DNA from 3 places in the Janthinobacterium sp. SUN118 genome. Region 3 is predicted to be linked to each of the others. Evidence: predicted binding sites of a transcription regulator. Region 3 holds the regulator's gene; each other region holds the start of a gene.

Region 1 (7,546 bases), 1.2 Mb from region 3:
CGGTCGTTGGCGTGCTGTTCAGTGCGGCGATAGCCACCGCGCAGGCGCCCGTAGTGCTGGCCATGCTGGCCGCGTACGCGGGAGGAAACGGCGCCTATGTGTACGGCCCCGTCTGTATTGCGGAATCGGAACGGGGGCAGGGCTTGCTGGCGCTGCTGTATGCCGCCTTGCGCGAGCAGCAACAGGGCGCGGAAGCGGTGCTGTTCATCCGGCGCGACAATCTGGCGTCGCTGCGCGCGCATGCACGGCTGGGCATGCGCGGGGTGGCCGGGTTTGTCTTCGATGGCGCCGAGTTTGCCGTGTATAGCGATGCGATCGTCGCGCAATAGTCGCTAACTTATGCGTTCATCGGGTATGTCCAGTCCCCGCTGCCGCACGTATTCGAGGAACAGCCGCGCCCCCTTGGCCATGCGCGAGGTGCCGTACACGGCGTGGATGCTGGGGTCCAGCTCCTTTGACGAAGTCAGCCGGTACGCCGTGCAGACGCGGCGCAGGGTGCCGGCGGCCACGGCGGGTTCGGCCAGCCAGCTGGCCAGGCGCACGATGCCGGCGCCTTCCAGGGCCGCCTGGAAGGTGGCGATGCCGGAGGTGAAGCGGAAGCGCGGCTGCACCTGGTAGCGCACGTTGCGCTCGTCGGAGACGAAGTGCCAGTCGCGCAGGATGCGCGGCGCCGAGTGCATGATGACGTCATGGCTGGCCAGCTCTTCGGGCTCTTCGGGCGCGCCCATGCGGGCTATATAGTCGGGCGAGGCGTACATGTAGCGGCGGTAATTCCACAGGGGATAGCCGATCAGTTCGCTGGACTGGGGAAAGGCGCCGCGGATGGCGAAATCGAGCTTTTCCTGGATGGGGTCGATCGACTTGTCCGAAAAATGGATGTCCACCGACACGTTCGGATAGTCGCGCGAAAACTGTGCCACGACTTTCGGCAAAAAGCCCAGCGACAGGATTTCCGGCGCCGAGAGGCGCACCCAGCCTTGCGGCGAGTTGCTCAGCTCGGCCAGCTGATCTTCCGCCTCGGCCTGCGTTTCCAGCAAGTGCTTGGCCGATGCGTAATAGGTTTCGCCGGCCGTCGTCAGGGTGAACTGTTTTTGCGTGCGCAGGATCAGCTCGGCGCCGATGGCATCCTCGAGAAACTGGATGGCGCGCGTGACGGCCGACGGCGAGCGTCCCAGCATGCGCGCCGCATGGATGAAGCTGCGCTTCTCGACGACGGTGCAGAAGGCGCGGATTTCCCACATCAGTTTCATCGACATCGTACGGCCCCGGCAGCAAAAGAGGCCAGTAGACCGCACGGGGCGCATTCCGTCAAGCGTTACGCCTGATTGCGTTTTCCGCAATATGAAGTTGCATCCAGAAAAATGCCCTGCGCCTATACTGCCCCTGTTGCCCATTTCCTGCTGCCTATCATGCTGACCATTTCGCTGCTGTGTTTATTTGCCTTCTTTGCCGGCCTGATCGATGCCGCCGTGGGTGGGGGCGGACTGATCCAGCTGCCGGCCCTGTTCAACCTGATGCCGAACATGGCGTCCACCTCCTTGCTGGGCACCAATAAGCTGGCGTCGGCCTGCGGCACCACGTTCGCGGCCCGCTCCTTTGTCGGCAAGGTGCATATCCCGTGGCTGCTGGTGCTGCCGGCCGTGGCCAGCGCCTTCATCATGTCCTTCATCGGCGCGGCCGCCGTATCCTATGTGCCGCAGCAGGTGGTGCGTCCGATGGTGCTCGTATTGATCATCATCATGGCCATCTACACCTTCATCAAGAAGGATTTCGGCACCACGCGCGAGGCGCGTCCCATCGGCGGGCGCGAACGCATCCTGGCCATCGTCATCGGCGGCGCCATCGGCTTTTATGACGGTCTGTTCGGGCCGGGCACGGGCAGTTTCCTGATCTTCCTCTTCATCCGCGTCTTCGGCTTCGATTTCATCCTCGCTTCGGCCTGCTCGAAACTGGTGAATATCGCCACCAACGTGGCGGCGCTGGCCTTCTTCATTCCCGCCGGCCACGTGGTCTACGCCGTGGCCGCACCGATGGCCGTGTGCAATATCCTGGGCGCCCTGACGGGCACGTGGATCGCCGTGCGCCGTGGCGCCGCCTTCGTGCGCATCCTGTTCCTCGTGCTGCTGGTGTTGCTGATCGTGAAGCTGTCCTACGACATTTTCTTCAAGTAATCAGTTCAAGTAAGCATTTAAGCCGAACCTCGCCATGAAAACCATCCAGGGTGTGCTGTGGGACAACGATGGCGTGCTGGTCGATACTGAACAGCTGTTTTATGAAAGCAACCGCGACTTGCTGTTGCCCTACGGCATAGACCTGACGCCGAAGCAGTTCTTCGACTGGTTCCTGGACAATAACTATGGCGCCTGGCATGTACTGCTGGGGCAGGGCCACGATATCGCACTGGTCGACCGCCTGCGCCTGGAACGCAAGCGGCTGTTTGCCGACCGTTTGCGCCAGGCGCGCCGCTTGGCCCTGCCGGGCGTGCAGCAGGTGCTGGCAGCCTTGCGTCCGCATGTCGCGATGGGCGTCGTCACGAGTGCATATGAACAACATTTCGAGATCAGCCATGCCACCACGGGCTTGCGCGGGCATTTCGACTTCGTGCTGACGCGTGAAATGTACCTGGAAAGCAAGCCGGCGCCCGATGGCTATCTGCTGGGCTTGCAGCGCCTGGGCCTGGATGCCGCCCACTGCGTGGCCGTGGAAGACTCGCCGCGCGGCTTGCGCGCCGCCAACGCGGCCGGCCTGGAGTGCATCGTCCTGCGCAACCAGATGAACCGTCACCACGCGTTTGACGGCGCGTTTTGCGTGGTCGAGTCGATGGCCGAGCTGGGCGAAGTGCTGGCCTCGTTCGTGCCGGGCATGGCCGTGGAGCAGCGGCAATTAGAGGCCTTCCTCTGATACGTCTTGCCGGGCTGCCATTACAATTGCCTATCGCATTTACCGGCCCAGCCCCACGATGACACTCCCGCAGCTGCACTTTGCCCACGCCAACAGTTATCCCGCCGGCACTTACCGCAAGCTGTTCGGCTTGCTGGGCCAGTATTTCCAGGTACAGGCCCTCGACATGCACGCGCACGACCCCGCGTATCCCGTCAGCACGGGATGGCCCGAGCTGGTGCGCGAGTATATCGACGACCTCGAGCGCCGCTACACGGCCCCCGTGATCCTCGTCGGCCACTCGCTCGGCGGCATGCTCAGCGTGATGGTGGCCAAGCGGCGACCCGATCTCGTGCGCTGCGTGGTCTTGCTCGATTCGCCCGTCGTGGCCGGCTGGCGCGCCTTGCTGGTGCGCCTGGCGCGCAACACGGCGCTCGGTGAGCGCTTCTCGCCGGCACGCTTTTCCGCCAAGCGGCGCAAGCTGTGGCCCGATGCGCAGGCTGCGTATGAGCACTTCGCGGCCAAGGACATGTTCGCCATCTGGGCGCCGCAAGTCTTGCGCGACTACATCGCCAGCGGCCTGGCGCCGCATCCGGACGGGGTGCAGCTGCGCTTCACGCGCGAAGTGGAAACGGATGTGTACCGCAGCTTGCCGCACCATATCGGCAGCCTCGTGCGCGATGGCTTGTCCGTACCGATCGGCTTTATCGGCGGCACGGCATCGGTGGAATGCCGTCAGGCGGGCTTGACGGCCACGCGCAAGCTGGTCGGTCCGTTTTTCCGCCAAGTGCCTGGCGGCCATTTGTTCCCGATGGAAAACCCCGAGCTGACGGCGCAGGTGGTGCGCGAGATGATCGCTGCGTTGCTGGCGAAACACTAGACTATTGGCAATGATTTTCAGGGGGCAATGGCCAACGGCGGTGGATTTTCGCGTAAAATCCTGCCATCCGGGCCGCGCCTGCTTAAGGCGTGCCGCCCCAGCCATTCCGATATTCTAGAAAGATGCCCCTGCGATGACGATTAAAAGCGATAAATGGATACGCCGCATGGCGGAAACAACCGGCATGATCGAGCCGTTCGAGCCGGGCCAGGTCAAGGAACGCGACGGCAACCGCATCGTGTCCTACGGCACGTCCAGCTATGGCTATGACATCCGCTGCGCCGACGAGTTCAAGCTGTTTACCAACATCAATACCACCATCGTCGATCCCAAGGATTTTGACGCGAACAACTTCGTCGACGTGTCGGGCAAGGGTTATTGCATCATTCCGCCGAATTCGTTCGCGCTGGCCCGCACGGTCGAGTATTTCCGCATTCCCCGCAATGTGCTGACGATTTGCCTGGGCAAGAGCACCTATGCGCGCTGCGGCATCATCGTCAACGTCACGCCGTTCGAACCGGAATGGGAAGGTTATGTGACTTTGGAGTTTTCCAACACGACACCGTTGCCGGCGAAAATCTACGCCAACGAAGGCGTGGCGCAAGTGCTGTTCTTCGAATCCGATGAAGTGTGCGAAACGTCGTACAAGGACCGTGGCGGCAAGTACCAGGGCCAGGTCGGCGTCACCTTGCCAAAAACCTGAGCGACGGCGGGCAGGCGCCAGTCCTGCCTTGTGTCTGCTTAAAGCTGTTTCAGCAGCCAGGCTTTCAGCGGCGGCGATGCCTGATACAGCGGAACATGGCCGCGCAGCAAGATTTGCGTGCTGCGCCGGTAAGCCGCGCTGCGGATGGCCAGTGTATCGCCATCCTGGCGCGCCACGATGCTGGTGTCCAGGATGCCGGCCGGATTTTCTATGCCCACCGCGATTTCCGCCTCGTCCGCTCCCGCGGCCGGCAAGCCGCGCGCCAAGTCGTGCGCCACCGTGCCTGGCATCAGGCAGGCGGCCGCCAGGCAGCAGCCGCCCGAGACGGCCAGCGAAGCGTGGCCCGCCTGCGGCGTAAAGTAACGTACAGCAATATTTCCCTCTCCCGACGCCGGCCCCACGATGCAGAACTTGGGGATGGTTTCGCTGCGCCCGAGTTCATCCAGGCTCATCGGCTGGCCATCGCCCCGCCGCAAGCCCATCAGTTGCCCCGCCGCGCTCCACACCTGGCGGATGGCGTGCATGAAAGCCGCGTCCGCTTCCAGTTCCGCGATGGACTCGCGCGCCGTCTTGCCGAACTGGCTGGCCAGCGCGATGACCATGGGCACGGCCACATCCACGCACGAGGCGTCGTAGCCGAGCACCTTATCCTGCGCCTTGCCCGTCGGTAAGAGCTTGCCCGTCTTGGCGCCCACGGGTTGCTGCAGGAACAGATCGACGCGGGGAAAGCTGCCGGGCACGCCGGGTATGCCGGTCGCCGCAAAGCTGCCGTCCGGTTCGCGCGCCATGCGCGAGGTGGTGATGACGCCCGTGTTGGTGTTGCGGATGTCGATGGCGTGCGGGCCGATGGCCAGCGCCTCGATGACGCCGCTATCGAGGCCCCACAGTTGCAGGGCGGATGACATATTGCCGCAGTTCACGCTCCAGTCGATCCCGGCATGGCCGCCGGCCAGTTGCGCCAGGGTGCTGACGAGGCGCGGCTGGCCCGCATGCTGTTCCACTTCGACAAGAAAGACTTTATTGCTGGTCGGTGCGCCGCGCCCCAGCCCCGTGATTTGCCGGTTGCCCGGCAACTGGCCGGACAGGGGCGCGCCCATCAGGTGGCGCAGCAATTCCTCGCGCAAGGCCAGGTCGGCCGGCACGGACGCCGCGTGCAAGACCAGGCCCGTCGAGGTGCCGCCGCGCATGTGATGGACGGGAAACTCGATGACGCCGCAGCGCAGGCGGGGCAGGAAGTCGGGCAGGGCGGGCAGCAAGGATGTCGTCATCATTGATCAAGGCCAAGGAAGGGGAGCCCCAGTGTGCCAGTTTTGCATGCCGGGAGGCAAGCGTGCGCCGGAGCGGCGTCTTTACCTGGCTTTACACGCGCGCCACTACATGCGCAGCTGCCCGTGCCGTTAACATTGGTATCGACACACACAGGAGGCATCATGGTAGCGGCAATCGGTACAGGCGGCGCGGTCAGTGCCGCGGGAAGCAGCAGTTCGGGCGGCAGCTCGCAAATCGCGGCGCTGCAAAAGCAGATCACGGCGGCGCAAAAGGAATTGACGGAGTCGCAGAAGGGCGAGCAGACGGAAACGTCGCAAAAGCTGCAGCAGCAGCTGGCGCAGCAGATCCAGGCCTTGCAGGCGCAAATTGCCCAGTTGCAGGCCGCCGCCGCGCAAAAGGCGGCCCAGCAAAGCATGCAGGCGGCCGGCAGCGCCGATACGGCCACCAGCCCGGCCGCATCGGCCTCGTCCACCCTGGGCAGCATCATCGATACGCAGGCGTAACAGGGCGGCTGGCCATCCCCTGCGCCAGGCTGGCCGTGATGGCTCAGCCTGGCGTTTTCACGGGCAGCAGCATTTCCACGCACAGCCCGCCGCCGTCGCGCAGGCTGGCCCCGATGCGGCCGCCATGGGCGCCGATCACGTGCCGGGCGATGGCCAGGCCCAGGCCATGGCCATCCGTGCTGTGCCGGGTAGGGCTGGCGCGGAAGAACGGTTCGAAAATGCTGGCGAGGTCGGCCGTGGCCACGCCCGGCCCCCGGTCCAGCACGGCGATGCGCAGCATTGCCTGCCTGCCATCGTCTTGGCGCGACATCGCCACGTCCACCGTGCCGCCGTCCGGGCTGTGCTTGACGGCATTGCGCACGACATTTTCCACGGCGCGCGCCAGCAATTCCGGCTGGCCCGTGACCATGGCGTCGGCGCTGGCCGCGTCGCCCGCCACGGCGATGGCCACCTGGCGCGCCCCGGCCTCGTAGCGGGCGTCTGCCACGATATCGTGCACGAGGTCGGCGATGGCGACGTCTTCGCTGTGCGGTTGCGCGGCGCCCCCCTGCACGGCGCCTGCTTCCAGCCGGGACAGGGTCAGCAGCTCGCCGATCAGCTTGTCCATGCGCTCGCTTTCGCGTTCGATGCGCTGCATCGAGGCGGCCATCTTTTCCGGCTGCTGGTGGGCCAGGCCGATGGCCGCCTGCAGGCGCGCCAGCGGCGAGCGCAGCTCGTGCGAGACATCATGCAGCAGGCGCGTCTGGCTATCCATGAGGTGGCGCAAGCGTCCCGTCATGCGGTCGAAATCACGGCCCAGGTCCGTCAATTCGTCGCCGCGCTTGCTGCTGGCGTGGAAGCGCGGCGCCAGGTCGCCATGCGATGCGGCCTCGAACGCCTGCCGCAGGTCGCGGATGGGACGGGCAAAGTACCAGGCCAGCAGGAAGGCGAACAGCAGGCTGGCGGCGATGGCGGCTGCGAGGGGAATGAAGGTGCGGTAAGGACTGTCCAGGCGCGGGCCGGGCGGCGGGCCCCGTTCGAACTGCGGGCGCGGCGGCGCGGCGCCTGCTGCGCCGGACCGTGGCCCTGGCGGCATGCCGCGCGGACCGCTCATGGTGACGGCATTGAGGGTATCGCGCGCGGCGCCTGCCTCGGCATTGCGGAAGCGTTCGGACGAGGGCAGGAACAGCAGGTAGCGCTTGCCGTCGCTGCCGCCCGCCTCGCGCACGACGGGATGCGACTGCGGCTGCGCCAGCAAGGTGCGCGCCTTGAGCAGCATGGCGGGGTGGACATTGCGTCCCATCAATTCGTGCCCTTGCGCATCGACGGCAA
Region 2 (7,546 bases), on a different contig from region 3:
GGCAGCACAGCATGGTGAGCGCCTCGCACTGGGTCGGGTTGACCTTGCCCGGCATGATGGAGCTGCCCGGCTCGTTTTCGGGTATCGTGATCTCGCCCAGGCCCGAGCGGGGGCCGGAGGCCATCCAGCGCACATCGTTGGCGATCTTCATCAGGGCCGTGGCCAGGGTTTTCAGCGCGCCATGGGCGGCGACCAGGGCATCGTGGGCGGCCAGCGCGGCAAACTTGTTGTCGGCCGTGGCAAACGGCTGGCCCGTCAAGCGCGCCAGTTCCGCGGCGATGCGGCCGGCAAATTCCACGTGGGCATTCAAGCCCGTGCCCACGGCCGTGCCGCCGGCGGCCAGCTGCAGCAGCGGCGGCAGCGAGGCCGTGATGATGTGTTCGGCAAAGTCCAGCTGCGCCACATAGCCCGAGAATTCCTGTCCCAGGGTTAACGGCGTCGCATCCTGCAAATGGGTGCGGCCGATCTTGACGATGTCGGCAAATTCCGTCGCCTTGGCGTCCAGCGTGGCGCGCAGCTGGCGCAGCGGCGGCAAGACGGTGTGGGCGACGGCCAGCGCGGCGGCCACATGGATGGCGGTGGGGAAGATGTCGTTCGAGGACTGGCCCAGGTTGACGTCGTCATTCGGGTGCAGCAGGCGCTCGGCGCCGCGCAAGCCGCCGATCAGCTCGGAGCCGCGGTTGGCCAGCACTTCATTCATGTTCATATTGCTTTGCGTGCCAGACCCTGTCTGCCAGACGGCCAGCGGGAACTCGGCGTCATGCTTGCCGGCCAGCACTTCATCGGCCGCCTGCGTGATGGCGACGGCTTTCTTGCCGTCCAATAGCCCCAAGTCCAGGTTGACGTGGGCGGCCGCGCGCTTGACGGTGGCCAGGGCGGCGATCAGTTCGGGCGGCATCTTTTCCGTGGAGATATGGAAGTGTTCGAGCGAGCGCTGCGTTTGCGCTCCCCAAAGCCGGTCGGCGGGTACGTCGATCGGGCCGAAACTGTCGCGTTCGATTCTGCTACTCATGGCATCCCTTTCATCGATGGAGGTGGATCGAGTGTACTCCAGATGCCAAAAAGGCACAGGATGATGCTGTATTGCATCATTTTGCTCGCGCCCGTCTATATTTTTGCGATTTCCTGCCGTTAAAGATGGGCGAGTTCCGTTTATTTATCCTGTTATTCCTGTTATCAAAGCGATCAGTCCATGCAAAGCAGCATCCTTCCCCGTTGGTCCCTGATCGCATGCGCTGCCGCCAGCCTGGTCTTGCCGCCTGTCATGGCGGCCGAACTGGGCGAGATGGCGGTGCTGTCGCACGTGGGCCAGCCGCTGCTGGCCGAGATCGAACTGACGGCACTGGCGCCCGATGAAGCGCAGGGCGTGGCCGTGCGCCTGGCCTCGCCTGATGTGTACCGGGGCGGCGGCATCGGCATGGATGCTGCCCTGCAGGGTTTGACCATCAATCCCTTCGAGCGGGGCGGGCGCCGCTATGTGCGCGTCACTACAGCGAAGGCGATCCAGGCCGGGCATCTGCACCTGTATCTGTTGCTGGGCAATGGCGGCGGCGCCATCGTGCGCCTGGCAACGCTGTGGCTGACGCCGGCGCCGCCCGTCGCCAGCGCGCCGGCCAGGATGGCCGCGCCGCCGGAAGCCATGCCGGCGGCGCCCATGCCGCTGCCGCGTGCCATGCCGGGCACGCCGCCCGATGCCGCCGCGCTGGCGGCGCGCGCGCGTGCCGAAGGCATGCTGCGTCCCACCACGGTCTTCGTTGCGCCGCCCGCCGCACCGAGGAAAGCGGTGGAGGCGCCAGCCGTGCGCGCCGCTGCTGCCGTGCGGCCGCCGCCGTTGCGCCATCCTGTCGCGCCCGTGGCCGCCTGCGCGCCGCAGGCCGATGCGGGGCGGACCGAAGCGTGCGTGGCGCTGGACGAGAAGAATACGGCCCTCAATGCCAGGCTGGGCGAGCTCGAGGGCAAGATCGGCGCGCTGCAGCAGGCGCTGGCCCAGCCTGGTGTCGCCGTAGCGGCCGCTGCTCCCGCCGCGCCTGTTGTTGCGCACGCCAAGCCCAAACCGCTGGCGGCGCCCGTGGCCGAGAAGCAGGCGGGTGGCCATGGCTTGCTGTGGCTGGGCCTGGGGACGCTGGCCTTCCTGCTGCTGACGGCCGTCATCGTGTATGTCGTGCGCAAGCGCAAGCAAGCGGCGGGGCCGGGGATGCCATCGAAATACTGGGTCTTGCTGCGCAAGCCATTCGGCCGCAAGAAGGCGGCGCCCGTCCTGACGGAGGCCGTGGATGAGGCGCAGGCGGCCGAGCCGGAGCCGGAACCATTTTCCCGCTAGGCGCCACGCCGGATTGCCCCGAATGGCACGCTCAAACTTGATATAAAAAAAGATATTTAAAAAAGACATGCAAACGCATGCCAATCGCGTTGCTTATTTTTCAAAGATGGCGATATAATTAATTCAGTGGACTTGCTCTACGACAAAACAGTCCCAGCCTGGCGCAGCCACCAACGATAGTGTGGCGCGACAAACAGGTGTAGCGTTGCATAAACGCCTGGGCCTGGAAGCGGTCTGCGATGCCAACGATGTGCTCGCGGACGCCGGATGCAACCGGCAGCGAGGCGACGCCAGGAGATACCTGGGGTTCGCCTTCCATATTCCCCTCCCCTGTATTTCCCCCGCCTTGGCGCGGCCGCGACAGTAGCGCGGCGCGCCAGCGACCATGTCGCCCATGCGTACGGACGTAAAAAAAGCACCCGCAGGTGCTTTTTCGATATCGGGATGTCGCTCCTGCCTTACATGTGCGCGCGCGATGCCGGCATCACGCTGGCCAGCTGCGTCATCCATGGTTCCGTGATGGTGCGGATTTCGCGGTCGTTGGCCAGGATTTGCTTCAGCAAGTCGATCTTGCGCATGCGCGAAGTGCCGGCGAGGGCGGGCACGCCGCCCGTCATGGCCGTGCTGGCTGCGCTGGCGCACTGGTTTTCCAGGGTATTCAAGCCATCCCAGTCGCTCGAACGTGCGGCCACGACCATTTGATTGGTCAGACCTGCAATATTTTCATACATCGAGAGAACGTCGTTGGAGGTCATGAGCACACCCGTAACTAGTGAATGGATTACCGCTTGTCTAGATTAACGGCGGCCTGAACGGGAACTTGAGGGTTTTTTTGAAAAAAAGTGAAAATAATTTCCAAAGAGGGCAGGGGGGAGGCCGCCATCGCCCGCCAGGCCGCATGCCTGCTGGCGTCGCGGTGACAGGGCAGGGTGTTCTGGCGCGTCGAAACGCGTTATGATTTTGCACACTACTGTCGTCACTTTGCCTGAAAGGATCACCATGCGCGTTGTCACTGCTGCCGTTCCCTCTTTTCCCGGTTCCTGGCGCAAGCGCGCCATGGCGCTGGCCCTGTCCGGCATGGCCCTGGCTGGCGGCGCCGTCCACGCGCATGGACAGGAGGCGGCCGCCAGTCCCGCCGCTGCGAAGGCGGCGCCCACGGCCGTCTTGCCCGGCGACGACTTTTATGACTACGTCAATGGCGACTGGATGCGCGCCACGGCCATTCCGGACGACCGCGCCAGCTGGGGCTCGTTCGCCATCCTCGCCGATGAAACCAACCAGCGCATCATCGCCCTCGTCGAAGGCTTGCAGGCACGCCAGGGCGGCAGCGCGGAAGCGCGCCAGGTCAGCGATTTCTACCGCTCCTATATGGACGAGGCCGCCATCGAGGCGAAAGGCTGGGCGCCGCTCAAGCCGCTGCTGAAAAAGATCGACGCCGTGCGCGACCAGGCGGGCCTGGCGCGGGCGCTGGGCGAGAGCTTGCGTGCCGATGTCGACCCGCTCAATTCCACCAATTTTTATACGGAAAACCTGTTCGGCCTGTGGGTGGCGCAAGACTTGAACGACCCGACGCGCAACGTGGCTTACCTGCTGCAAGGGGGCCTGGGCATGCCCGACCGCGCCTATTATGCGACCGACAGCGCGCGCATGCAGGGCTTGCGCGGCAGCTACCAGGCGCATATCGCCGCCATGCTGCAACTGGCAGGCTACGGCGATGCGCAGGGTCGCGCGGCGCGCGTGTTTGCGCTGGAACAACAAATTGCCGCGAGTCACGCCAGCCGCGAAGAGTCGGCCGACGTTGCCAAGGGCAACAATGCCTGGCGCGCCGGGGATTTCGCCAGCAAGGCGCCGGGACTGGACTGGAAAGCCTTCTTCCAGGCGGCCGGCCTGGGGGCGCAGAAGGACTTCATCGTCTGGCACCCTTCGGCCATGACGGGCAGCGCCGCGCTGGTGGCGAGCGTGCCGCTGGCCACTTGGAAGGACTTCCTTGCCTTCCACGCGATCAACCACTTTGGCGCGACCTTGCCCAAGGCCGCCGCCGACCAGCGTTTCGCCTTTTATGGCAGTGCGCTGAGCGGCACGCCGCAGCAGTCGCCGCGCAGCAAGCGCGCGCTGGCCGCGACGAACGGCGCCCTCAGCGACGCCGTCGGCAAGCTGTACGTGGAGCGCTATTTCCCGCCCGAATCGAAGGCGCGCGTGCAAGACATGGTGGCCAATATCGTCGCCGCCTTCTCGCGCCGCATCGACAAGCTGGACTGGATGGCGCCGGAAACCAGGGCGCAGGCGCAGGAAAAGCTCAAGACCCTGTATGTGGGCGTCGGCTACCCGGAGCGCTGGGCCAGCTATGCGGGCTTGCGCGTCGTGCGCGGCGATGCGCTGGGCAATGCGCAGCGCGCGGAACAGTTCCATTACCAGCAGCAATTGGCCAAGCTGGGCCAGCCCGTCGACCGCAAGGCCTGGGCCATGCCGGCGCAGCTGGTCAATGCCGTCAACCTGCCGCTGCAAAATGCGCTGAACTTCCCGGCCGCCATCCTGCAGCCGCCGTTCTTCGATCCGCAGGCGTCCGATGCGGCCAACTACGGCGGCATCGGCGCCACCATCGGCCACGAGATCAGCCACAGCTTCGACGACCAGGGCGCGCAGTTCGATGCCCAGGGCAAGTTGCGCGACTGGTGGACGCCGGCCGACCTCGCGCATTTCAAGACGGCTGCCGGACAGCTGGCGGCGCAGTTCTCGGCTTACCGGCCATTTCCCGACCTGGCCGTGAATGGCCAGCTGACCCTCAGCGAAAACCTGGCCGACCTAGCCGGCGTGGCGGCCGCCTATGACGCGTTCACCCTGTCGCAGCAGGGCAAGGCGGCGCAGCCGGGAGCGGAACGGGCGTTCTTCACGGGCTATGGCGTCAGCTGGCGCAGCAAGGCGCGCGAGGCGGCGGCGCGCCAGCAAATCCTCACCGATGGCCACGCGCCGGCGCAATACCGCGCCGCCACCGTGCGCAACCTCGACGCCTGGTATCCGGTCTTCGACGTGCAGCCGGGGCAGCAGCTGTACCTGGCGCCCGAGCAGCGCGTGCGCGTCTGGTAAGTGGGCTGGCGCTGCCGGCCGGCGAAGCGGCCGGCAGCGTAAAATGCGCCCATCGATGACAGGAGCGCCATGAAGCCGACCCCGCAAGAGCAGCCAGACCCTATTCACGCCATCACCGGCCGTACCCTGGCCCATTACGACGCCAGCGCCGAGCAGTTTTTCGAAGGCACGCGCGACCACGACGTCAGCCAGAACATCCATGCGCTGCTGGACGCCATCGGCCAGCCCGCGCCTCTGGCGATTCTCGACCTCGGCTGCGGCCCTGGCCGAGACCTGAAGGCGTTCACGGCCCTGGGGCACCATGCCACGGGCGTCGATGGCTGCCCCCGCTTCGTCGAGATGGCGCGCGCCTACAGCGGCTGCACCGTGTGGCAGCAGGATTTCGTCGACCTCGACCTGCCGGCCGCGCACTTCGACGGCGTGTTCGCCAATGCCGTGCTGTTCCACGTGCCCAGCGCCGCCTTGCCTGGCGTGCTGCGCGCCCTGCATGCGTGCCTGAAACCGGGGGGCGTGCTGTTCAGCTCGAATCCGCGCGGGCAAAACCAGGAGGGCTGGAATGGCGCCCGCTATGGCAGCTACCATGACGAAGAGGCGTGGGCAGCGTATGTGCAGGCGGCCGGTTTCAGCCTGGTCGAGCAGTACTACCGTCCGCCGGGCTTGCCGCGCGCGCAGCAGCCGTGGCTGGCCACCGTGTGGCGCAAAGCGGACTGATTTCGCTCAATTGACTGATTTTGGGCATGTGTTAGGAACCGTACATAGTTTTTGCAACCTCGAGGGTAGTATGGACACATCGACACGCAGCAAGCAGCGCAAGCCGCTTCCAGCAGCGTGTGAGCCGCAGTACCGGCGCCTCGGGCGCCGGACCACAGAGGTACCAACTACAGTGAGGATCCATCATGAACAAAGATCAAGTCGAAGGTAAACTGAAGGAAGTCGGCGGTAAAATCCAGGAAGCCGCTGGCAAGGTCGTCGGCAGCGAAGAACAGCAAGCCAAGGGCCTGGCAAACCAGGTCGAAGGCAAAGTGCAGAAGAAGGTGGGCGATGTGAAAGAGGCGGTGGAAACCGTCACGCGCAAACCGTAATCTGTCGCACGTATAAAAAAACCGCCGCCTGTCGCGAGACAGGCGGCGGTTTTTATTTGCTGCGGCTGAAACCTATTGCGCCGGATTGGCCAGGTTTTGCTTGAAGAAGGTTTCGATCTTCTTGTACACGTGGCGCTGGCCGGCGCGCGACGAGATGCCGTGCTTGGCGCCCGGATACGTCATCAGGTCGAACTGCACGCCGCGGTTCACCAGCGCGTCGATCAGGCGCGTGCTGTTCGAGAACAGCACGTTGTCGTCGGCCATGCCGTGTACCAGCAGCAGCGGCGACTTCAGGCCATCGAGGTGGGCAAACACGGTGCTCTTCTTGTAGCCATCCACGTTTTCCTTCGGCATGCCGAGGAATTGTTCCGTGTAGTGGGTGTCATACAGGGCCCAGTCGGTGACGGGCGCCACCGAGACGCCCATGGCGATCTTGTCGGAGGCGGCCGACAGCAGGCGCAGGGTCATGAAACCGCCATAGCTCCAGCCGAACACGCCGATGCGTTTCGGGTCGACGAAGCTTTGCTTGCCCAGCCAGTCGATGCCGACCAGCTGGTCCGCCACTTCCGCTTCGCCCAGGTTGTGATAAATGGCGTCCGTGAACGCGCGTTCGCGGCGCGACGAGCCGCGGTTATCGAGACGGAAGACGACAAAGCCCTGCTGCGCCATGTACTGGTCGAAGTTGTTGCCCCAGCGGCGCGCCACGTGCTGCGAGTGCGGGCCGCCATACGTCGACAGGAAGACCGGGTAGCGTTTCGTGGCGTCGAAGTTCGATGGCTTGAGCAGCGAGTAGTACAGGGTCTGGCCATCGTTGGCTTTCAGGGTGCCGTATTCGGTCGGCAGGTGGTCGGCCTTGTATTTCGCGTACGGGTGGCTGGCGTTGAGCGCATTTTCTTCCAGCCAGCCCACCATGGCGCCGTCCGGGCGGCGGATGCTCACCTGCGGCGGCGTGGCCGGATCGGAATAGGTGTCGACGAAGACTTCGCCATTGTGCGAGAACTTCGTGTCGTGCCAGCCGTCCGCTTTCGTCACGCGCTGCGGCTTGTCGGCCGTGCTGCCG
Region 3 (7,546 bases):
CGCCGACGCGGCGCCCCTGTGGAAAGCCCTGCTCGAGACGACGCGCGAAGCGAAGGAACAGAACCGCCTGAACAGTCTGCTGGTCAACAAGCACATGCTGCACACGCAAGGCGCCCTGAACGCCCTGCGCCCCACGGCCCAAAGCGGCAATTTCTACGGCCCCAGCGGCCAACCGACGACGAATACGCCGAACCGGCGCGTCGTCATCGGCTAAGCCGAACACCCCGACACGGCACTACCGCGGCAAGGCGCGCGCCCCTGTCCGTTCAAGCGGGCGCGGGACGCCCCGCATGCTGGCGAAATTTCGCCGCGATGGCTTGCGCCTTCGCCGTGGCGGCGGCCTGCTGCGCCGGCGTCAGCTCATCCTGCAGCCAGTGCCAGTATTCATCCTGATACGGATTGGCGATGCCGGGCGCCAGCAGTTCCCCATACACCATGCGCAGGGCCAGCAGGTAGCCGTACGCTTGCGGCGCGTCCTTGCGCACCACGTCGCCATCGCGCAGATACGCCATCATCAGGGTCGAAACGCTGCTCAGCTCGCCCTCGTCCGCCTGCGCCGTCAGCTGGGCGATGGCCTGGCGCTTCCATTCCTGCACGAGCGGGTCGTCGGGACGGTTGCGCAGCGCGCTGCGGTCGCCGAACGGGCCTTCCGACAGGAAAATCGTGCTCGCGCCCGGCACGCCCGCCTTCGCGGCGGTGGCCAGGTAGGCCAGGCGTTCGTCGCGCTGGCGCTGCGTCAAGCCCGCACATAGCTGCTGCTGGGCAACCTTCTCTTCCGCCGTCATCTCGCGCCCCAGTTCGAACTCCATCCCCGGCAAGCGCCCCTCCCGCAGGAAGACCATGCAGTCGTCGATCAGATTGAAGGCGGCATACGCATCTTCCGCCCTGCCGCTGGCGGCCAGCCGCGCGAGCCGCTGCGCCAGGGGGATGACCAGGGGTGCCTCGGCCGCGGGGACGGAGGCATCGACAGAAAAATACGAGGCCAGGCTGCGCCCCGGCGGCGCGGCGGCAGCAGCGGTGGCGGTGGCCGCTGCCGGCGCGCCGCCGTCGGACGCGGGCCAGTACGCCAGCGCCAGCGCGGCCGCGATGGCGGCGATGGCGGCGATGGCGATGCTGGCAAGTGTGCGATTCATCATGGGGTGGCGGGCGGGGTCGGGAAACGCACGTTACCACAGGCGCGCGGCACCGGCCCGCACCTCAGCCGCCGGCCTGCTTCGCCCGGTGGCCCAATTTCACCAGCGCGGCCAGGATGGCGTCCACGTGGTCACCCTGCACTTCGATGACGCCATCCTTGACGGTGCCGCCCGAGCCGCACTGCGTGCGCAGCTGCTTGCCCAGCAGGGCCAGCGCGATGGCGTCCAGCGCCAGGCCTTTCACCACGGTGACGCTCTTGCCGCCGCGGCCCTTGGTCTGGCGCGACACGCGCACGGCGCCGTCGCCCGCCGGCGCCGCTTTCGCTGCGGCCTTGCATGCGCACTGCGCCAGCGGCTGGCGGCAGGCGGGGCACATGCGGCCCGTTTCGGTGGAATACACGAGGCCGCCCTGGGAACTGCTTTTCATGGTCGAGAGATAAAAGTGGGGAAAGGCCCCGATTGTACCAAGCGGCAGCGGGCCCCCGCCCCATCCGGCGGCGCGCTGCCGGCCGGCGACGCCATCAACGCACGGTCACGAAGACCGGATTCGAATAGAACCACAGGCTGCGGTAATTGCGGTCGTTGATGTCATTGAAGCGCTGGGTGCTGTCCGTGGCCCCCGTGCGCTGGTCGGCCAGCGGTTCGCCCGCCTGCGTCAGGCCGGCAACATCGGTCCCCAGATTGGTGCCGCGCAGGCGGAAATACTGGTTCTTCGCCGCCGTGGCCTGGTAGCTCACGCTGTAGTAGCCGTCCGCCCCGAGTTTCCAGTCCGCGCTGGTGAAGCGCTTGAGCACGCGCGTGCTGGCATTGCTGGCAACGTTGTAGGCTGGCGTGCCCGCCACCGCCTTCGCGCCGACATCGCCGACGATCAGGTCGACATGGTCGACGACGGGCTTGACGTTGGCGGCCACGCCGCTGTCGACCGGCTTCTCGTAGTTGTTCCTGGCCGGGCTCTTGAAGCGGATGGTAACCGTGACGGTGTCGCCGCTGCCGACCTTCAGCTCGCCGCCCATCTCCTTGCGGTCGTCCTTGCTGGCCAGGTTGAAGTCCAGCGCGTTGATCAAGTCGCCATAGGTGGAAAACATCTTGCCCGAGCGCAAGCCGGCCAGCAAATCCTTCGCCTGCGGCGCCCCTTGCGCGCTGTTGAACACATAGTTCTTCGCATATTCGCCGGGGAAATAGCCGCTGCTGTTGCCGCCGACGATCTTGAAGTGCGTATCCGAGTCGGTCAGGTTCCAGATGCGGCGGCCCTCGCCCAGCAGCGCGTCCCATGGCCCGCCCAGCTTGGCCACCACGTAGTCGACACCGCCATACACGCGCAGCAGCGCATTGTCGTCCGTGTAGGCGGCCGTATAGCCGCCGCGGTCCGGCTCCATCTGGTTGCCGACCATGCCTTCGATGGCGAACATGATGTTGGGGGCGGCATCGTTAAAGGCGCGCAAGTCGGCGATGCTGTAGCTGCCCTTGTTGCGCGACGGGTGGTTGATGACGGCGTAGCTGGTTTCCGGATAATTCTGCCTGAGCCAGTTGATCGCTTGCAGCGCGTCGGCAGCCGTCTTGTTGTAGCGCGCCTCGCCATATTTTCCTTTCCATGCGGCGACGTCGGCGGCGTCGAACATGCTGGCGTCGCGCGTGGTGAACAGGTATTCGAACTCCTTCATGCCCCGGGTGCTGGCACTGAGCTTGTCCTTGCCTTCGAACAGGCCGATGCCGATGTGATCGTGGGTCGGCATGTCCCACTCGAAGCCGGAAAAGACCAGCTTGTCGGCGTAGGCGCCGCCCGCCTGCAGCGCCTGGACGCGCGGGATTTCATGGCGTTCGGCAGCGATGGACATCGGAATGGGCGCCGGCAGCGGCGCGCCCAGCGCATCGCGCGTGGAAACGCGCAAATGGTTGGACAGCGCCATCCAGTCGAGTCCATACGTGGTAAAGGCCTTGGCCAGCACCTTGTCCAGCGTCTGGCTGACATCCGCATCGGCCGATTGCGTGGTGTGGGTGTGCAGGTCGCCGGCGATCCAGCGGCCGGCGGGCAGCGGCGGCACGCTGCTGTCCGGGCCGCCATCGCCGCCGCAGGCGGCGACGCTCAACAGGATGGCGATGGCCGAAGGAAGCAAGGTTCTGGAATAAGACATGGGATTGACCTGGAAGCTGAAAAGAAGGGCGACAGCCTAGCAGTCCAGTATGACCAGCCCATGACACGCACCAGGGCGCGAAGCCGCGCCGGCAGGAAGGCCAGGCTTAGCACAACTAACATAGAACACCTGACAACACCTGCTGCGCGTCGCGATTTGCGCCCGCCGATGCTCACGGCCTCGGCGGCCCCATGCAAGGCACAGCTCCGCTTCTCGGACCAACGGGGGCGCCGAGCCTCGCTGCCGCTCGCGACGGTTTTGTCAGGCCTTGTCAGTTGGCCGGCGGCGCCGTCGGCACTTCCGTCACCGTCTCGGGGATGCCAGAGAGGATGGTCACGGCGACGCGGCGGTTGCGCGCGCGCCCTTCCGGCGTGGCGTTCGGCGCCACGGGGATGTTGTCGGCGTGGCCGACGGCCGTCAGGCGCGTGGCTTGCACGCCGCTGGCGATGAACAGGCGCACCACGGCGCTGGCGCGCGCGGCCGACAGTTCCCAGTTCGAGGCGAAGTTCGAATTGCTGATCGGCTGCACATCGGTATGCCCTTCCACCTGCACGTCGTGCGTGTCGTCCTTGAGCAGCACGGCCACGGCGCGCAGGGCCTGGTCCGATTCCGGTGTCAGGCGCGCCGCGCCCGGGTCGAACAGCACGCTGGCGTTGATTTCCACGCTGACGCCGCGGCTCGTCTGCGTCACGCGCACCTTGCCTTCCTTGACCAGCGGCGCCAGGGTGGACGTCAGGTCCTGCGCCAGGCGCGTCATGTGCTCGCGCTCGCGGCGGATGGCTTCCGTGCGGCGCTTCAGGGCGGGATTCGGCAGCGGGATCGCCTGCGGCGCTTCCATGAGGATGGGCGGCGCGCCCTTGTCCAGGCTGAAGGCCTGGCCGATGGCGCTCTGGAAGACACGGTACTTGCCTTCGTTGATTTGCGAAATCGCATACATGACGACGAAAAAGGCGAACAGCAGGGTGATGAAATCGGCGTACGAGATCAGCCAGCGGTCCTGGTTGTCCGGTTCCTCGTCATACTTCCTGCGCGCGCGCCGCATCATGGTCAGTGCTCGTGCAGGAGGCTGGCCACGCGCTCTTCGATGATGCGCGTATGGTCGCCCGTGGCGATGTCGTACAGCACGGCGGCCGTGATTTCATACTGCAACACGCGGCGCGAAACGATGGCCTTGAGTTTATTTGCCACCGGCAGGAACAGCAGATTGGCCAGGCCCACGCCATAGATGGTGGAGACGAACGCCACGGCGATGCCGCCGCCCAGTTTGCTGGGGTCGGTGAGGTTTTCCATCACGTGGATCAGGCCCAGCACGGCGCCCAGGATGCCGATCGTGGGCGAATAGCCGGCGGCCGATTCCCACACCTTGACGGCCTGGCGCTCGGCCATCTCGTAGGCGGAGATTTCCACGTCGAGCAGCTGGCGCAGCTTGTCGGGCGCGATGCCGTCGACGATCATGCGCAAGCCCTTGGCGTTGAAGCGGTCGGCCGTGTTTTCCATCAGGCGCTCGAGGGCCAGCGGGCCGTCGCGGCGCGCCGTCAGGCTCCATTGCCCGATGTCGCGCGCCAGCGCGGCGCGCGTGTCCGAAGGCGGCAGGAACACCCAGCGCAGCATTTCCAGGCCGCGCACGAAGGTGCGCAAGCGCGTTTGCAGCAGCACGGCGCCGAAGGTGCCGATGACAACGATGGCGAAGGCGGCCGGCTGCAGCAGGGAGGCCATCTTGCCGCCCTCCAGTGCCTGGCCGACCAGGAGGCCCGCCAGCGCCAGCGCCAGCCCGATTACGCTGGACCAGTCCACGCCTGCTCCCTCAAGGTTGCGCGCAGGCGCGCGACGGCCTGGGTATGCAGCTGCGAGACGCGCGATTCCGATACGCCCATCACCGCGCCGATCTCCTTCAAGTTCAGCTCTTCTTCGTAGTACAGGCCCATGAGTATTTTCTCGCGTGGCGGCAGCGCGTCGATGGCATCGATCACGGATTGCCGGAAATCGGTATCGAGCAGGGACCGCAAGGGGTCGCTGTCCTCGTCCACGCAATGGCGGTCGAGGAAGCTGTCATTGCCGTCCGGGTCATGAAAATCTTCGTAGTACACCAGCTGGTGGCCGCCGCCGTCGCCCAGCATTTCCTGGTAGTCGGCCAGCGACATTTTCAGCAGTTTCGCCACTTCCGACTCCGTCGGCGGGTGGCCCAGGCGCTGCTGCAAAATGCTCATCGCCTCTTCGATCTTGCGCATGTTCTGGCGCATGCTGCGCGGCAGCCAGTCGCTGGTGCGCAGCTCGTCGAGCATGGCGCCGCGGATGCGCAGCACGGCATACGTCTCGAACTGCGCGCCATGCGTTTCCTCATAGCGGCTGATGGCGTCCAGCAGGCCGATCATGCCGGCCTGGATCAGGTCATCGACCTCGACCGAAGGCGGCAATTTCGCCTTCATATGGTGCGCCAGACGCTTCACCAGCGGGATATGCTCCGTCAGCAAATAGTCCTTGTTCGATTTCCCTTTGACCGTGTACATAGGCTGCTTATTGTTTTATCGTCTTATCTGGTGCTACGGTTGGATTCAGGCGCTGAAATGGTGTGCGCTCCCCGTCTGGTACAAGGTGGTGCCCAGCACCGGCGCCGCCGAACGGACCAGGCGCTCGGCCAGTCCGCGAAACGCCACCGAGGCTCCCGCCAGCGGAAACGCGTCGACCACGCTGCGGCCCAGGCGCGCGGCGCGGTGCAGGTATTCATCGGCCGGCACCGAACCCATCGACGTCAGTTTCACGGCCAGGTAGCGGCTCGCCGCCTGCGCCATATTATCGTATACCACTTTTGCCTCGGATTCGGAAGCGCCGGTGACAAGAATGCCGAACGGACGCCGTCCCAGCTCCTGGTTCAGTCGCTTGATCAGGCAATAGGCCGCCTTGATCGAATTGGCGCTGTTCGACACCTGCACCACGATGTCGGACGAGGCCATCAGCGGCACGGGGAAGCATGCGCCCTCCTCGGCCACCACGCCGTCGACCAGCACGATGCCGCTCTGGCGCGCCATCACTTCGAAGGTCTTGCCCAGGCGGCGCGTGTCTTCGTCGCCCGCATAGTCGCTGCTGTCCATCAGGTGGTTGCGCGCGCCCAGGTGGGCCACGCCGAAGCCCTGCGGCACCTGGTGGATCACCTGGTTCAGGCCGCACTGCTGGCGCGCCACGTCGAGCAGGCTGGCGCCGTGCGCCAGTCCCAGGCGCGAGGCGACGCCGTCGCTGCCGCCGCTGGCGTCGACCAGCAGCACTTCATTGCCGCCATACGCGAGCGAAGCGCCCAGGTTGACCAGCATGGCGCCCTTGTCGTCCTGCGGCGTGGCCGACAGGAACGTCATGACGCGCGGCTGCGGGCCGGCCAGCATGCGGCGCAGGCCTTCGGCCTGGTCGAAATCGAAATTAGCCAAGGTGCACCCCGCGCGCTTCATTGTTGCGGGCGGCCGCCTGCGCCATCAGCAGCGGCAGCTCGGCATCGGAAAACTGCGTCGCCGCCGTATCGCGCTTAAGCTTGAAGGCGCGGTCGATCAGGTAGGCGCGGTCGGCCAGGTGCAGGTCTTCCGGCACGCGCTGGCCGTTCGACACATAAAACAGGTTCAGCTTCTGGCGGATCACCACGTCGAGCACATTGCCGATGGACGCCGCCTCGTCGAGCTTGGTCATGATGCAGCCGGCCAGGCCGCTGCCCTGGTAGGCGCGCACCACTTCATTGAGCGTTTCCTGCGTTGCCGTCGAATTCAGGCACAGCAGGCGTTTGACGTCGGCACCGGCGCCCGACAGCATGGCCACCTGCTCCGTCACCATCTGGTCGCGCTGGCTCACGCCCACCGTATCGATCAGCACCGTGTGCTTGTTCTTCAATTCCTTCAGGGCGATGCGCAAGTCGGCCTCGTCCTTCACCGAGTGCACCATCACGCCGAGGATCTTGCCGTAGATGCGCAGCTGTTCGTGCGCGCCGATACGGTAGGCGTCCGTGGTGATCAGGGCCAGCTTTTCCGGGCCATGGCGCATCACGCAGCGCGCCGCCAGCTTGGCCGTGCTGGTGGTCTTGCCGACGCCGGTCGGGCCCACCAGCGCGAATACGCCGCCCTGCTCGAGCATGGCGTCTTCATTGGCGACAGTATTCAGGTTACGACTGAGCACGGTCTTGATCCAGCGCATGCTTTGCGCGCCGTCCAGGCCGGCGGGCAGCTTGTCGATCAGGTAGCGCGCCAGGCTGGCCGAGAAGCCGGCCGCCAGCATTTCGCGCAGCACGACGGCTTTTTGCGGCTCGCG

What was found. Region 3 encodes FliA, which starts transcription of late flagellar genes. Its sites were predicted from a motif close to CTAAAGTTTNNNNNNNNNNNGCCGNTA; they were not measured.
Region 1: a site for FliA is predicted at 5,837-5,863, ahead of O0880_RS10025 (FlxA-like family protein). Genes of this name have one in related genera too.
Region 2: a site for FliA is predicted at 3,119-3,145, ahead of O0880_RS20660 (flagellar protein FliT). Genes of this name have one in related genera too.

What each region holds. Positions count from the first base shown of each region.
Region 1 is NZ_JAPUBV010000001.1:2,214,111-2,221,656, forward strand. It holds gene O0880_RS09990 (hypothetical protein) at 1-329, shown strand, start outside; gene O0880_RS09995 (LysR family transcriptional regulator) at 333-1,256, opposite strand; gene O0880_RS10000 (TSUP family transporter) at 1,410-2,171, shown strand; gene O0880_RS10005 (HAD family phosphatase) at 2,206-2,901, shown strand; gene O0880_RS10010 (alpha/beta hydrolase) at 2,960-3,760, shown strand; gene dcd (dCTP deaminase) at 3,894-4,463, shown strand; gene O0880_RS10020 (PrpF domain-containing protein) at 4,502-5,734, opposite strand; gene O0880_RS10025 (FlxA-like family protein) at 5,894-6,235, shown strand; gene O0880_RS10030 (ATP-binding protein) at 6,279-7,546, opposite strand, start outside.
Region 2 is NZ_JAPUBV010000003.1:347,744-355,289, forward strand. It holds gene fumC (class II fumarate hydratase) at 1-1,012, opposite strand, end outside; gene O0880_RS20655 (hypothetical protein) at 1,193-2,320, shown strand; gene O0880_RS20660 (flagellar protein FliT) at 2,779-3,075, opposite strand; gene O0880_RS20665 (M13 family metallopeptidase) at 3,320-5,404, shown strand; gene O0880_RS20670 (class I SAM-dependent methyltransferase) at 5,474-6,115, shown strand; gene O0880_RS20675 (CsbD family protein) at 6,301-6,486, shown strand; gene O0880_RS20680 (S9 family peptidase) at 6,559-7,546, opposite strand, start outside.
Region 3 is NZ_JAPUBV010000001.1:994,239-1,001,784, reverse strand. It holds gene O0880_RS04570 (flagellar protein FlgN) at 1-214, shown strand, start outside; gene O0880_RS04565 (hypothetical protein) at 267-1,136, opposite strand; gene O0880_RS04560 (translation initiation factor Sui1) at 1,198-1,560, opposite strand; gene O0880_RS04555 (S-layer protein) at 1,655-3,265, opposite strand; gene motD (flagellar motor protein MotD) at 3,537-4,307, opposite strand; gene O0880_RS04545 (flagellar motor protein) at 4,313-5,059, opposite strand; gene O0880_RS04540 (RNA polymerase sigma factor FliA) at 5,041-5,772, opposite strand; gene O0880_RS04535 (antiactivator of flagellar biosynthesis FleN protein) at 5,818-6,681, opposite strand; gene flhF (flagellar biosynthesis protein FlhF) at 6,674-7,546, opposite strand, start outside.